2 regions of the Gorillibacterium terrae genome follow, and region 2 is predicted to be linked to the other one. Evidence: riboswitches for the same ligand, from Rfam matches in the RefSeq annotation. Region 2 holds a riboswitch; the other holds the start of a gene.
The links. A riboswitch is a leader RNA that binds a small molecule or an ion and turns the genes downstream of it on or off. The one in region 2 is predicted to bind glycine.
Positions count from the first base shown of each region.

Region 1: linked by a shared signal. The riboswitch ahead of gcvT (glycine cleavage system aminomethyltransferase GcvT) and the one ahead of ACSEXS_RS13240 (amino acid permease) in region 2 are both predicted to bind glycine.

Region 1 is NZ_JBPPGI010000002.1:66,480-73,945, reverse strand. It holds gene ACSEXS_RS10535 (response regulator transcription factor) at 1-52, opposite strand, end outside; gene gcvH (glycine cleavage system protein GcvH) at 243-641, opposite strand; glycine riboswitch at 877-971, shown strand; glycine riboswitch at 975-1,074, shown strand; gene gcvT (glycine cleavage system aminomethyltransferase GcvT) at 1,227-2,360, shown strand; gene gcvPA (aminomethyl-transferring glycine dehydrogenase subunit GcvPA) at 2,357-3,712, shown strand; gene gcvPB (aminomethyl-transferring glycine dehydrogenase subunit GcvPB) at 3,709-5,316, shown strand; gene ACSEXS_RS10510 (hypothetical protein) at 5,430-5,915, opposite strand; gene ACSEXS_RS10505 (hypothetical protein) at 5,997-6,599, opposite strand; gene ACSEXS_RS10500 (hypothetical protein) at 6,817-7,466, opposite strand, start outside.
Region 2 is NZ_JBPPGI010000003.1:130,439-137,904, forward strand. It holds gene ACSEXS_RS13230 (hypothetical protein) at 1-525, opposite strand, end outside; gene ACSEXS_RS13235 (DUF2798 domain-containing protein) at 795-1,307, shown strand; glycine riboswitch at 1,486-1,565, shown strand; gene ACSEXS_RS13240 (amino acid permease) at 1,705-3,084, shown strand; gene ACSEXS_RS13245 (DUF5694 domain-containing protein) at 3,185-3,901, shown strand; gene ACSEXS_RS13250 (M3 family oligoendopeptidase) at 3,976-5,742, opposite strand; gene ACSEXS_RS13255 (putative protein N(5)-glutamine methyltransferase) at 6,132-6,935, shown strand; gene ACSEXS_RS13260 (DHA2 family efflux MFS transporter permease subunit) at 6,947-7,466, opposite strand, start outside.

The DNA.
Region 1 (7,466 bases), on a different contig from region 2:
CCAGGAGCCGGGAGAGCGGCTTTTCATCTTCAATGATCAGAATATGGTCCATCCGCGGTGCCCCTTTCCCCATCAGACTACCGCAGACGCATGAGAACGGCGTTAACGCCGGATTAGAATTCGCTGAGATGCCGCCGCTGTCCGCATGTCCGTCCGCCATGCCAAATAGCGCCCGCCCACCCCCCGGACAGTCCGGGACGGGCATGGGCCGGGCGCTTGATGGAATCGTTCCTGCGCTCTTCTTACGCCTGATCGGCGATGAGGGCTTCGTACTGCTCGGCGTTCAGCAGCTTGGACAAGGCGTCGTCCGGTTCGCCGTCGACTTCCAGCTCGACGATCCAGCCAGCTCCGTACGGGTCCGAATTGACCAGCTCGGGTTGGTCGATCAGCGCCTCGTTCAGCTTGACGACCGTTCCGCCGACCGGAGAATACAGATCGGATACGGTCTTGACCGATTCAATCGTGCCGAGGCTGTCTCCCTCCGACGTCTTCGCGCCCAGCTCGGGAAGCTCGACGAACACGATGTCTCCGAGACGGCTCTGGGCAAAATCGGTAATGCCGATCCGCACCGTGCGCGCTGCGCCTTTTGCCGCCCATTCATGCTCTTCGCTGTACAGCAAATCCGCTTTCACTTCGCTCATGGAAAGACCCTCGCTTTGATCATGCTCTTTTCGCCCCTCCGGGGAAAAGGCTGGGTAGGTAACCCGCGCCGCACATGCGGCATACGTATTAAAAGTACCGGATCGGTGCCGGGCCTGTCAATGGGGCAGTCCGGGGCAGCGGATTTAGTGGAAGTTATCTTGACACGGCCGGTTTTTTCGCTTATTAATGGAGTGAGGAGTTCACAAATGCGACAAACATCATACAGCACAGCGGATGAACGCAATGGGAGAGATTACCTAGACTTACGGTAACGCCGAAGGAGTAAGCCGCCAGGTGAATCTCTCAGGCAAAAGGACCATTGCCGGACGCGTCTCTGGAGAGCGCCCGCCCGCGCGGGACACCCAAGGGGAAACTTGCCGCAGAAGCGCACCGCTTCCGGGCCAAGGTAACTCTCAGGTACAAAGGACAGAGGAAAAGCACGGTTTCCCAAGGGGAAGCTGTCCGCTTTTCGCTTCTGTCCTTTTTTGGTTCCGGGCCGCTCCACCGGGAGGCCTGCGAAAAAGCGGCGAGGCGGAGAAGCCGGATATTCCCCATTCGACCAGTTCAGCGAGAGGTGAGAAGGAATGACCGTACTCAAGCAAACCCCGTTATACCCGCTCTACGCGGAGACGGAAGGCGCCCGCACGATCGACTTCGGCGGCTGGGAGCTGCCCGTGCAGTTCTCCGGCATTCAGGCGGAGCATGACGCCGTCCGGGAGCGAGCCGGCCTGTTCGACGTCTCCCACATGGGCGAGGTCGAGGTCCGCGGCGATGCGGCCGAGGCCTGGCTGCAAAAGCTTACCGTCAACGACGTGGCGAAGCTCGCCGACGGCTCCGCCCAGTACAGCCTGATGTGCTACGAGGACGGCGGCACGGTGGACGATCTGCTGGTCTACCGCATCGAGGCCGGGCGCTACCTGCTCGTGCTGAACGCGGCGAATTTGCAAAAAGACCTGGAATGGCTGAACCGGCATCTGGCGGACGGCGTGACGCTGACGGACCGAAGCGCCGAGACGGCGCTCCTGGCGCTGCAAGGACCGCTTGCCGCCCGGATCATCGCCAAGGTTGCAGCCGATCCGACGGAATTGTCCGCGCTGAGACCCTTCACCTTCCTCGCGGAAACGGAAGTCTGCGGCGTGAAGGCGCTCGTCTCGCGCACGGGCTACACCGGCGAGGACGGCTTCGAGCTGTACGCGGATGCCGCGGACGCCCCGGCGCTGTGGCGGGGGCTGCTCGAAGCCGGAAAACCGGAAGGCCTTATCCCCATCGGCCTCGGGGCGCGCGATACGCTGCGCTTCGAGGCGGGGCTCTCGCTGTACGGGCAGGAGCTATCCGCGGCTATCTCGCCGCTTGAGGCGGGGCTCGCCCGCTTCGTCAAGCTGGACAAGGGCGACTTCATCGGCCGCGAAGCGCTGGCGCGGCAGAAGGAAGCGGGCGTTCCGCGCCGGATGGTCGGCATCGAGATGGTCGACCGCGGCATTCCCCGGCCGCATTACCCGCTGTACGCGGGACCGGAGGAGTCGGCCGAACGGATCGGCGAAGTGACGACCGGCACCCGCTCTCCGAGCCTCAAGCGGGACTTGGGGCTGGCTCTGGTGAAGGCGGACTCCGCCGAGCCGGGAACGGAGCTCTGGATCGAGATCCGCGGCAAACGGTTGAAGGCCGTTGTGATCGGCCTTCCCTTCTACAAACGAACCCGAAAGGAGGCGGCGAAATGAAGCACCGCTATCTGCCCATGACCGAGCAGGACCAGGCGGCCATGCTGAACGAAATCGGCGTGGCCGCCGTGGAGGACCTGTTCGCCGATATCCCCGCCGACGTCCGGTTTCAGGGACGTCTCGCCGTATCCGAAGCGCTGGACGAATACGAGCTGCTGAGGCATATGCGGGAGCTGGCCGGCCGGAACGCCGACACGGACCGCTACGCCAGCTTTCTTGGAGCGGGCCTCTACGACCACCATGTGCCGGTGGTCATCAACCATATCATCTCCCGCTCCGAATTCTATACGGCGTACACGCCGTATCAGCCGGAGATCAGCCAGGGCGAGCTGCAGGCGATCTTCGAATTTCAGTCGTACATCTGCGAGCTGACCGGCATGGCCGCGGCCAACGCCAGCATGTACGATGGCGCGACGGCGCTCGCCGAAGCGGGCTCGCTTGCGGCGGCCCATACCCGCCGCCGCAAGCTGGTCGTCTCCCGCGCCGTCCACCCCGAGGCGCGGCAGATTCTGAAGACCACCGCCCACGGGCTGAACCTGGAGGTGGTCGAGATCGGCTTGGCCGGCGGCGTGACCGATCCGGCGGCGCTTGCTGCCGCCGTCGACGGCGACACCGCCGCGGTGCTGGTCCAGTCGCCGAACTTCCTCGGCGCCGTGGAGGACCTCTCCGCCATGGAGCCGGTCGTACACGGCGCAGGCGGGCTGTTCATCGTCAGCGCCAACCCGCTGGCGCTGGGGCTGCTCGAAGCGCCGGGCCGCCTCGGCGCGGACATCTGCGTCGGGGACGCCCAGCCGCTCGGCATCAACGCCTCCTTGGGCGGCCCGACCTGCGGCTTCTTCGCCGTCACGGATGCGCTGAAGCGGAAGATGCCCGGCCGGATCGTCGGCCAGACCGTCGACCGCGAGGGCCGTCGCGGCTTCGTGCTGACGCTGCAGACCCGCGAGCAGCACATCCGCCGCGAGAAGGCGACGTCCAACATCTGCTCCAACCAGGCGCTGCTGGCCCTGTGCGCCTCCGTCTACCTGTCCGTAATGGGCAAGGAAGGCTTGCGCGAGGCGGCAACGCTAAATCTGCAAAAAGCTCACTATGCCGCCCGAACGCTCGCGGCGGTCAAAGGGCTTACGCTCGCGCTGCCCGCTCCCTTCTTCAATGAATTCGCCGTCAAGCTGCCGGAAGGCGCCAAGCCGTCCGAGGTGAACGAGAGGCTGCTCGCCGCCGGCTTCATCGGCGGCTACGACCTGGGGAAGGATTATCCGGAATTTGCCGGGCACTTGCTCTTCGCCGTCACCGAACGGCGCACCAAGGCGGAGATCGATCGGTTTGCCGCCGCACTGGAGGGGATAGTCGGATGAAGCCAACCGAGATGATGAACCCGGCGCGCCTTTGTTATACGGCGGACACCGGAGCAACCGGCGGAACGGAGAACGCCGTCTCGACCGCCGGGACCCACGAACCGGAGCCCTCCGGTTCCGCCGCCGCCGAAGCCCGCAATCCGCTCGCCGAGCGCGATCAGCCGCTCGTCTTCGAGCTCAGCCGCCCCGGCCGCATCGCGTACTCGCTGCCCGCCTGCGACGTGCCGGAGGATGATCCGGCATCGCTGATTCCGGCGCATCTCTTGCGGTCGAAGCCCGCCGAGCTGCCCGAGCTGTTCGAGGTGGATGTCATCCGCCATTATACCGCCCTGTCGCGCCGCAACTTCGGCATCGACAACGGCTTTTATCCGCTCGGCTCCTGCACGATGAAATACAACCCGAAGATTAACGAAGACACCGCCCGCTTCCCCGGCTTCGCCAAAATCCATCCGTATCAGCCCGAATCGTCGATCCAAGGAGCGCTTGAGCTGATGTACACGCTCCAGCAGGACCTGGCGGCTCTGACCGGGATGGATCAGGTCACGCTGCAGCCGGCGGCCGGGGCGCACGGCGAATGGACCGGACTGATGATGATCCGCGCCTACCATGAGAAGAACGGCGAGAAGCGCACCAAGGTGATCGTCCCCGATTCCTCGCACGGCACCAATCCGGCCAGCGCCACCGCCGCGGGCTTCGAAACCGTGACGATCCGCTCCACCGCCGACGGGCTTGTGGACCTGGATGCGCTCCGGGCTGCGGTCGGTTCCGATACGGCCGCGCTGATGCTGACCAACCCGAACACGCTCGGCCTGTTCGAACGCGACATCCGCGCCATCGCCGACATCGTGCATGAGGCCGGCGGGCTCGTCTACTACGACGGCGCCAACTCCAATGCCATTATGGGCATCACCCGCCCCGGCGACATGGGCTTCGACGTCGTGCACCTCAACCTGCACAAGACGATGAGCACGCCGCACGGCGGAGGCGGCCCCGGAGCCGGTCCGGTCGGCGTGAAGGCGAAGCTGATCCCGTTCCTGCCGAGCCCGCTCGTCGTCCGGACGGCGGACGGGACCTATACGCTCGATGCGGACCGTCTCGATTCCATCGGCCGGGTCAAGGCCTATTACGGCAACTTCGGTATCCTCGTCCGCGCCTATACCTACATTCGCACCTATGGGCCGGAGGGGCTGCGGCGCGTCTCCGAATGCGCCGTGCTGAACGCCAACTACATGCGCAAGCGCCTGTCCGCCTATTATGAGGCGCCGTACGACCGGATCTGCAAGCACGAGTTCGTCCTCTCCGGCAAAAAACTCGCCGCGCACGGCGTCCGGACGCTCGACGTCGCCAAGCGGCTGCTCGACTTCGGCTATCATCCGCCGACGATCTATTTCCCGCTCAACGTCGAGGAATGCATCATGATCGAGCCGACCGAGACGGAGAGCAAGGAGACGCTCGACGGCTTCATCGACACGATGATCCGGATCGCCCAAGAGGCCGAGTCGAATCCCGAGCTGCTGCTGGGCGCACCGTACTCCACATCGGTCCGCCGCCTCGACGAGGCGCTGGCCGCCCGCAAGCCGGTGCTCAACTGCTCCTGCGGCTGAGACCGAGGGGTGTTCTTTCGAACATAACTAAAGAAAACCAGGGAAACCGGCTGAACTCTCTTCCGGGCTCCCTGGTTTTTTCTTTGACCGCAACCTGACCGCAACTCATCGATTCACCAGTTATCCGCCTGATTCTTACCGTCCGAGGCCTCTTTGCCCTCTGATAAAACATCAAAGACTTCCCGAAAGAGATAGGTCGCGTCGGCAGGCTCGGCTTGATATCTTTTGTGGTTGATATACAGATAGCCTTTATCATTAATATCCATGTCAAAGTTCTGATTTGGGCCATTTTTATTGGTATAAAATACGACGAAGTTGATGACTTCCCCGTCATTTCGAATATAGCGATTGCTCCAGCTTCTCTTATAGTTACAAGAATACAATAGCTGTAAAATCTTAGATATCGTTTCTTGATCGTGAATTGGATGATTGAAGATATCAACTTTTCCTTGATGGATATAATATCCAAAATCAAGATGGCTGATTGTCTGGGCAGGGGGCAAGAATTCGCTCGCCGTTACCGGGGTTTTAAAATAATAAATAGCACCACCTATCACTACTGCCAGAAGGATACTCAAGAAAATGAATAATCTTTTCACAATATCCCCCTCTATAACGATAATCCTTCCGGTGGCACGAAGCAGTATAGCTCGACGGTTCAGCCAAGCAACCCTCGATCCCTAGAAAAGATCCGCAACCTCTTTCGTAAAGCTGGCCAGCTCGGTCACTAGCGTATTGCTCTCCCTAGCATGGGACAGAGCAATCAGTTCGACGGACACGCCTTCGGCCTCAAACGAGTAGGAGGCCATGTCGGTCGCCGGGAAACCCGGGTCGTACGAATCGGCGTACTTGCCTTCCTTCGCATTGTAATAGCCCGAAACGTAATCGCTGCTGTGCTTCCATTCCTTGCCGCTCCTGCGGGAGGAAGTGGCGCTCAGGCTCATGATGATGACGATGCCGCTTTCCTTATTCTTATAGACGAACATTTGCTGTCTGGCATACAACCCGTCCAACCCCAGGTCCTGCCTGCCGGCCACGCCCTCGGGGACGACCAACGTGTGATTGCTCTCTCCGATCAATTCGGTGTAAGGGGCAGGCTGGAACTTGCTCCGGATCTTCTCGACCTTCCGGCGAAAATCATCCAGGCGATAGTCGGGCTCCCCCGCCGAAGCCGGAGCCGTCTCCCTCATCCTGCCGAATTCATAACCGGTCAAGCACAGGACCGCGCAGGCGAGGAGGGCAAGCCCTCCACGGACAATCGGATTCGCTCGAATCTGCTTCATCTCCCTTGCGACGGAATGGGTCTGCCCTTTACTTCAAAAATGCAAGTGCGGGGCAAACGGTTGCAGCCCAAAGACATGATTATGTGACGATCCGGTGTACATAAAAAAGCCAAGCCGTCCGGAATCCTCCAGTCGGGCTTGGCTTACGCTTCCCAGCCATGCTAATGGTCGGTGCATCGCTTCCCTGCGGCTGCTCCCGCAGGGTGGAGCCGCAGGGTTAGTCCGGTCGGTCTCCCTTGTGCTCCGGCTCGGCAGGGATCGCCGGAGTCGACGGAGCTACCTCGCTGTGGCCCAGCGATTGCCCATCCTCAAGAACCGACTTGTCGGCGGCAGGGACGACCGCGGTCTCCGTGCGAACCGCGGGAGGTGCCGGGATCGTGGGGGCCGCACTAGACGCCGGTGTCAGCGGAACCGCCGCATCGGGATCGGCCGTCGGAGAAGCAGGAAAGGCTGCGTCTTCCCCGGTCTGCTCATTCGCCTGCGGCGCTTGTCCCGGGGTGGCCCTATCCTCCTGCACGGAAGCCGGATACGACACCACCGGCTCGTCGGCAAACCGGTCGCCTTGTGGAGCCTGTTCGGACTTGCTCTCCTTGCCGCCCTTCACATCTTGAATCTGCTGTTCAATTCGGGAAAGCTCCGTCTTCTCCCGCCGGATTTCGGCGGCTGCGGCCTGAATAGCATCGGCCGCTTCCGGAAGCTGATCCCGGTCGTAGGCGTCGAACACCGATCGGCCCAGCTTGGCATACAGCTTTTCGATATCCCGCTTCTTGCCGACCGCGAGCGCGTGCAGACGGGTCGTCTCCAGCGTTTCCTTCGCGATCTCCGAGGCCTTCTCTGCGCCCTCCCGCAGCTTATCCATCCATCCCA
Region 2 (7,466 bases):
GATGGCTTGGGCCAGAGCATAGTCGCTCTTCATTTCCGCTTCCCGGTCGAAGCTGCGGCGCAGGATGCCAAGCCGGAGGCCGAGATAGGCCGGAAACACATCCGACGGCCCTTCCGTATACTCGGGGATAACGCTGACGAACCGGTTCAGCGGGTTCCCGGGCTTGTACTGCTCCAGCAAGCGATAGCAATCCTGGCGGAACTCGAATAGGTCGGGGGAATAAAAGTCCTGGATGCCGTTCTTCGTCTTCTTGATCTGGATGCCGAGCCCGGGGTCCCGCTCGTCGTAAAACACCCCGACCCAATCCCCTTCGTCGACTCCGTGCAGCAATTCCCTCCGCCGTTCCTGGAACACCGAGCCTTCCGCGATCCGTAGGTTATAGGTCTTCTCCAGGTACGCCGCAAACTCCGTTTTTACCGATTCTTCCGCCTTGTCGCCGGCCTGATGGGCGCCGATCGGAACACAGCCCGAGAGCAGGCTGAAGGCCATGAGCAAAAACAAGGCTCCTCGTCTCGTTCGGTTCATGGATTCCTCCCCTTATGCTGCCGTTGTCTCCGGCCCAGGCTTACTGCCATTCCTCTGCCGGAGAATCTTTCGGTATTATAGCAAACCGACTCTCCCATTTGAAATTTCTTCCGCCCCCGATATCCGGGAGAAGGGCCGGGCCATGGAGGAATTATTCCATTGTCGCGGAGAAACGTTCACAGAACGTTCACTTATGAAAGCGGGGAGGACCTCGTTACAATGGACAAAGTCTCTTGAAAAAAAGGAGGATTTCGATCATGTCGAACCCGATGCATGCCGAGACCCGCTTGCCGAGAAACGGCAAAGAGGGGATTCTGTTTGGTTTGATTGTCTCTATTCTGTCCGTCAATACCATTGCGCCCGTCATCACCGGGCTGGAGCTCGGCTTCAGCAAAGCAGTCTATTGGAATACGCTAAAAATCATCCCGTTCATGTGGATCATCGTCCTTCTGTCCGTGCGTTTCCTGGCCGGACCGATCGTGGGCAGGGTTCTGCCGAGGTTCCTCAAGCCGACCGATGGGTTTGCCGTCCGGGTGCTGATGACCATCGTGCTGAACGTCACCGTGTTGTCCCTGTGGATGTCGATCATCGGCACCTGGGTGGGCATGCGGGAGATCAGCCTGCATCCGTTTCAGAATTTCCTGCATATCTGGCCGCGGAATTTTGGTGTCGCCTTCTGGATCGAGATGCTGTTTGCCCAGCCGATTGCCCGTTGGGGGATGAAGATGCTGCACGCCCGGCAGGACCGGCAAGCGCTTCGGGCGGTTCGCTCCGATTCGTAACTCTGGAGCGGGTCCGAAGCGTTTTTTTGCAGCCCGATCACTTAGTCCGATGACCGAATGGAATCCATATCATTGACATATTCTCGCATCAGGCTTACGATGGGACACATCGAAACATCTCACCCGACAACCGAATACGAAAAAAGCAGGCTATGAATGCTATGGGTTCACTATAGCAGGAGCGGCTTCTGGAGAGACCGCGGGCATCCGCGGCGCCGAAGGGTTCACAATCTCAGGCAAAAGGACAGAAGAGTGCGGATTCAAGCAGGGTTGGCGGAGCCATGTTCGCCCTTCCTTTCGATCCGTTATTCTGACGCACCCGGAGATTGGAGTCCATCCAATCTCTTTTTTTGTTGAGTGTGCGGGACGGGTTTCGAACAAAAAGGGGGCTTGCGCTTTGGCACAGCAAGAATTAAAACGGGAATTGGAAAACAGACACGTTCAACTCATTGCCATCGGCGGTACGATCGGCACAGGATTGTTTCTGGGCTCGGGCCGGGCGATCCAGCAGGCGGGGCCGTCGATCGTCCTCGCCTACCTGATCGTGGGCATTGCGGTGTTCTTCGTCATGCGGGCGCTGGGAGAACTCCTGCTGTCCAAGGCAGGGTACCAGTCGTTCACCGACATTGCCGAGGACTACCTGGGGCCGCGGGCGGCCTTCGTCACCGGCTGGACCTACTGGTTCTGCTGGATCATGACGGCGATGGCCGACGTGATCGCGGTTGGAGTATATGTGCGGTATTGGTTCGCGATTCCGCAGTGGGTACCGGCCATCGTCTGCCTGGTCATCTTGCTTGCGCTTAATCTGCTCACGGTCAAGAACTTCGGCGAGCTGGAATTCTGGTTCGCCCTCATCAAGGTTGTGACGATTCTCGCCTTGATTGCGATTGGGGCGGTTCTGCTCGTGATCGGCTTCCATACCGATGCGGGGAAGGTGACGCTCACGAACATCTGGGGGCACGGCGGACTCTTCCCGAACGGAGTCACCGGCTTCCTGCTCTCCTTCCAGATGGTGGTGTTCGCCTTCGTCGGCGTAGAGCTGGTCGGCGTATCGGCGGCGGAGACGGCCAACCCCGAGAAGAACATCCCGTCGGCGATCAACAAGATCCCGCTGCGCATCCTGTTCTTCTACGTGGGGGCGATCCTCGCCCTCCTGTGCATCAATCCCTGGACCGAGCTCAGCCCGGCGGAGAGCCCGTTCGTCAAGACGTTCACCCTGGTCGGCATTCCGATTGCCGCCGGGATCATCAACTTCGTCGTGCTCACCTCCGCCGCCTCCGCCTGCAACAGCGGCATGTTCTCGACGAGTCGGATCCTCTATAACCTGAGCCGCAACGACCAGGCTCCGGTCGCCTTCGGCAAGCTCAACCGCAATCACGTACCCCGCAATGCGCTGGCCGTCTCCACGCTGGTGCTGTCCGGAGGAGCGCTGCTCAGCAAGCTGATTCCGGGGCAGGCCTTCGGCATCGTGACCACGATCAGCGCGATCTGCTTCATCTGGGTTTGGGGGATCGTATTGGTCTGCCATATTCGTTATAAGCGGACGAACCCGCAGCTTCAAGCGAAATCGACGTTCAAGGCTCCCCTCACGCCCTTCGTCAATTACGCGGTGTTGGCGCTGTTCGCCGGGATTCTGGCGATTATGCTGTTCGCCTCCGAGACGCGCCCGGCCCTGCTGCTCACCCCGCTCTGGTTTGTGCTGCTGTACGCCCTGTACGCGGTTCGGCGACGGAAGGTGCGGCTGCCGCTGAGCGAGGGAGCGGTTCAGGAAGGATAGGGATCAGGAATTCCCTGTGCCATAGAGGGAATGGAAGGGTTTTCCTTCCCGAAAGTCGAATAGGATTGAGGACTTTCAGGAGGGGAAGGGGTTGCTTGCGATGACGGGCCAACCTGTAGTTCTGGTGTTGGGCATGGTTCATTTTCAGCAGATGGAGGATATCCGAGAGCCGCACCGGCAGGCGGAAATCCGGGAGCTGATCGATCGGCTTGCCGAGTTTCAGCCGACCAAGATCTGCGTGGAGCAGGTGGCGGAGCGCCAGCGGGAGCTGGATGCGGAGTACCGGCAGTACCGGGAGGAAGAAGGCGAGCTGCCGGCGAACGAAATTCAGCAGATCGGCTTCCGGCTGGCACACCGCTTGGGCCATGAACGGGTGTACGCGACCGACTGGATGGATCTCGATCCGGAGGACATCGAGCGGTTAAAGAAGGGCTTCGAAGAAGCGGAGCGCAAGCAGCCTGAGCTGGTGCGGGAATCGCAGGAGTGGATCGAGCAGCGGCTCCAGAGTCACTTCAAGCCGGGAACCGTGCTGGAGATGATCCGCCAGAATAACGACGAAGCGTTCAACCGGCGGGATCACCAATACTACATTCGGTACCGGGCCCGAATGGGCGAATATCCCGATTACGTGGGCCCCTTCTGGCTGCGCTGGTGGTACCGGCGGAACCTGACCATATACGCCAATGTCGCCCGCCTCGCCGAAGCGGACGACCGGCTGCTGGTCTTATACGGCAGCGGCCACAATTACCTGCTGAAGCAGTTCATCCGGGAGAGCGAGCTATTCGAGCTGGAGCCGGTTGACGCCTACTTGAAGTAAACGTTATATAGCAAAAGGAACCGGAGAACGCCCCCGCTCCATCGGCGGAGATGCGTTCCGGTTCCTTTTTAAATTTACGTCCGCTCTACGAATTCCTGGACATCCTCGGCAATCAGCGCGAGTGCTTCACGCCAGAAGTCCCGAGAGTGGACGTCCATGTCCAGCAGCAGGGCCGCCTCGCGGATCGTCGCCGTGCCGGTAGCGGCCAGGAAGCCGCGGTACCGTTCGGCAAATCCGCTCTCCCGCTTCTTATACTGCGCGTACAGCCCTTTGGAGAAGAGCAGTCCAAACGAATAGGGGAAATTCAGATATTCGTTGCCGGCCATGTAATACCCGGCTTTGCTGATCCATTGGTACGGCGAGAGGGAGTCCAGGTCCACGCTGGTCCCGTAGGCCTCGGTCATCGCTTCGAGCAAGAGGCGATTCAATTCCTCCACGGAGAAGGGGCCGGACCTCCGGCGTTCGTACAGCCGGCTTTCAAACCGATACCGGGCGTAGAAATCGACCAGATAATAGGCCGTATCGGACAGCGTCCGCTCCAGCAGGGCAATCGCGTCCTCGGCTCCGGCGCGCCCAAGCAGTTCCCGGTGAATCAAGCTCTCGCAGAAGATCGACGCCGTCTCCGCAATGGGGATCGGATAGTCGGTGTTCAGCATTGTCTGCCCGGCCAGGCAGCGGCTGTGATAAGCATGGCCGATCTCATGCGCCAGCACGCTGATGTCGACCGGACGCCCAGTGAAGCTGGCGAGGATCCGGCTTTCGCCGAGCGGGAAGAGGTCGACGCACATCCCGAAGTTCCCCTTGCCGCTGCGCGGTTCGGCATCGATCCAGCGCCGTTCGAACACCATGCGGGCGAAGCCGCCCAGCTCGCCGCTGAACCGATCGAACCCGGACGCGATGAGGTCGGCCGCTTCCGAATAGGGAATCCCGCCGTCCTGCTCAACGCCCAGCGGCGCAAACACGTCAGGGAAGGGCAGCGGGCCGGAATGGCCAAGCAGCTCGGCCTTGCGGGTGTAATAGCGCCGGAGCAGAGGCAGGCTTTCCTCGACGGCCGCCAGCATCGCTTCCAGCGTTTCCCGGTCCATCCGGGAAGCGGCCAGCACTTTCTCGAGCGGCGAAGTATACCCTCTCAGCTCAGAGAGGGCCAACGCTTCGCCGGATAAGGCGCTGAGGCAGGCCGCGCACGTCTCTGCCACGCTCGTGCAGGCCTCCTGCTCCGCCCGGGCAGCAGCCAGGCGGACGGCCGCATCCGCGTCATAGGCCAGATTCCGCAGCTCCGCCAAGGACAGACGCTGTGTCTTGCCGTCCACATCGAGCTCCACCCGCAGCGTGGCGGAGGTTTTTCGGTACAACCGTTCCCAGGCCTTGGAACCGGTCTGCCTCATCCGGGCAATGGCGGCCTCCGCTTCTTCGCCGAGCCGATGGCGCGTCTGCTCCAGCAGCTCCCGCAGATAGAAGCGATGCTTCGCCAAGTATTCCGAGGAATTCAGCAACGATTCCACGCTTCCGAGGGTGGACACCCATTCGCGAAAGCCGGCGAGTCCCTCCTCGGCCAGCGCTGCGGTTGCTTCCAGCTCGTCCATCGTATTCGCCGCTTCTTCATCGCCGTCTGCGCTGTATCTTAATTCCGCATAGCCGAACAGGCAGAGATACACCTTCTTAAAGGCATTTAATCGTTCCAAGAAAGCTTCCATGACCCCGGCGGGGTCCGGCTCGCCGTGCGGCGGAGCGGACCATCCTCGTAATTCGGCGGCCAAGCTTCCGGCCAACTCCCGGTCCGCCCGGAATTTCTCCGATTGAAACCCGGGGTAGATGCTGTCCAATTCCCACGTCAATTCCATCTTAACCTCTCCTTGTTGCCATCAGGCTTTTTTTTGCAGAACAGTCAGGGTAATTAGCCACACTCACATGCTCACACCTCATCGGCTTAAGGTTAAGGGATGGTCCCAGGAATCGCGCGGGAACGGAAGGGAAGTCACGGGTTCATCGTCTGCCAGTCGCGCTTGGTCAGCAGGTAGCGGTGATAGGGTTCGTTGTCGATTTCTATAAGGACTCCACCCATTATCGCATGGGAGAGATCGAGCCTGTAAAGGGAGTTTCCTTACCAGCCAAACTTTCCAGGCCCTTCCCTTTCATCCATCCCGTCCTACGCAAAAAAGCCCCTATCCACCGGCAGCCGGAACCGTTAGACTGGAACGGAAACCGACTGCCGGGACAAGGGGGATAACCGATGGAGGATACCGAGAAGCAGCTGGAGCGTTGGGAAGCCGCGGTGAACAGGCTGCGGGCGGCCGGCAGTGTGTTCGCGGAGGAGGAAGCCCGCCTGCTGGTGTCGTCGACGCCGGATTCCGAGGAACTCGCCCGGCGCATCGAACGGAGAGCGGCCGGGATGCCGCTGGAATACATCCTCGGCTGGGCGGAATTCGGCGGCCTGCGGATCGAGGTCGATCCCGGCGTGTTCGTGCCCCGGCAGCGGTCCGTGTTCCTGGCGGACCTGGCGGCCGCATGGACGCGACCCGGGAGCGTCGTCCTTGACCTGTGCTGCGGCTCGGGGGCGTTGGGCGCCGTCCTGGCCACCCGATCCCGGCGGATAGAGCTGCACGCGGCGGATATCGACCCGGCCGCTGTGCGGTGCGCCCGCCGCAACCTCCGCTTCGCGCCGAGCACCGTGTACGAGGGGCATCTGTTCGACCCGCTGCCTTCCGAGCTTCGGGGCCGCATCGACGTGATCGTCGCCAATGCCCCCTACGTGCCGACCGCAGCCATCCCGCTCCTACCCGCGGAAGCGCGGCTTCATGAGGAGCGGACGGCGCTGGACGGAGGCGCCGACGGCCTCGACGTTCAGCGGCGGATCGCCGCCGAGGCTCCCCGCTGGCTGGCGAAGGGCGGCGCGCTGCTCATGGAGACGAGCGAGAGGCAGGCGCCGTTCACCGCCGCGCTGTTCGCCGAGGCGGGGCTCTCCCCCCGCCGGGTCCGCTCCGAGGAATGGGACGCGAGCGTAATCATCGGCGTCCAACCGGACGCCCCGTCCTAAGCGGAAGGCCGTTAGGAATAGGACCCTTCCTTCCGGACGGCTTTCCCCTCGGGTTCGGTCTGCCGCTTTTGCTTCATGGGCATGAGCAAGGTGACGATCAACGCCACGACGGAGAGAATCATCATGAAGGAATAGGCGTCGCTCGCTCCCGATATAGCGGCCAGGGACTTCAGGCGATTGGCTGCCATGGAAGGGTCCTTCAGCATCAGGGCAGCCGCGTGGCTTTTGGACTGGGCGGTAAAGATCGTGATGACGACCGCCGTCCCGATGGCCCCGGCGATTTGGCGCACGGTATTGTTGACGGCGGTGCCGTGGGTTCCGAGCTGCTTGGGCAGCGCATTGAGTGCGGCCGTACTGAGCGGCATGGTGATGAAGCTTAAGCCGATTCGCAGGATGATCGTACGCACCATTAAGTACAGGTACGTGGTCGAAGCGGAGAGATCGGTAACCGCCCACATGGAAGGGATAATCAGTACCAGCCCGACGATGAACAGCGGCTTCGCGCCGATGCGGTCGTACAGCTTGCCCGTG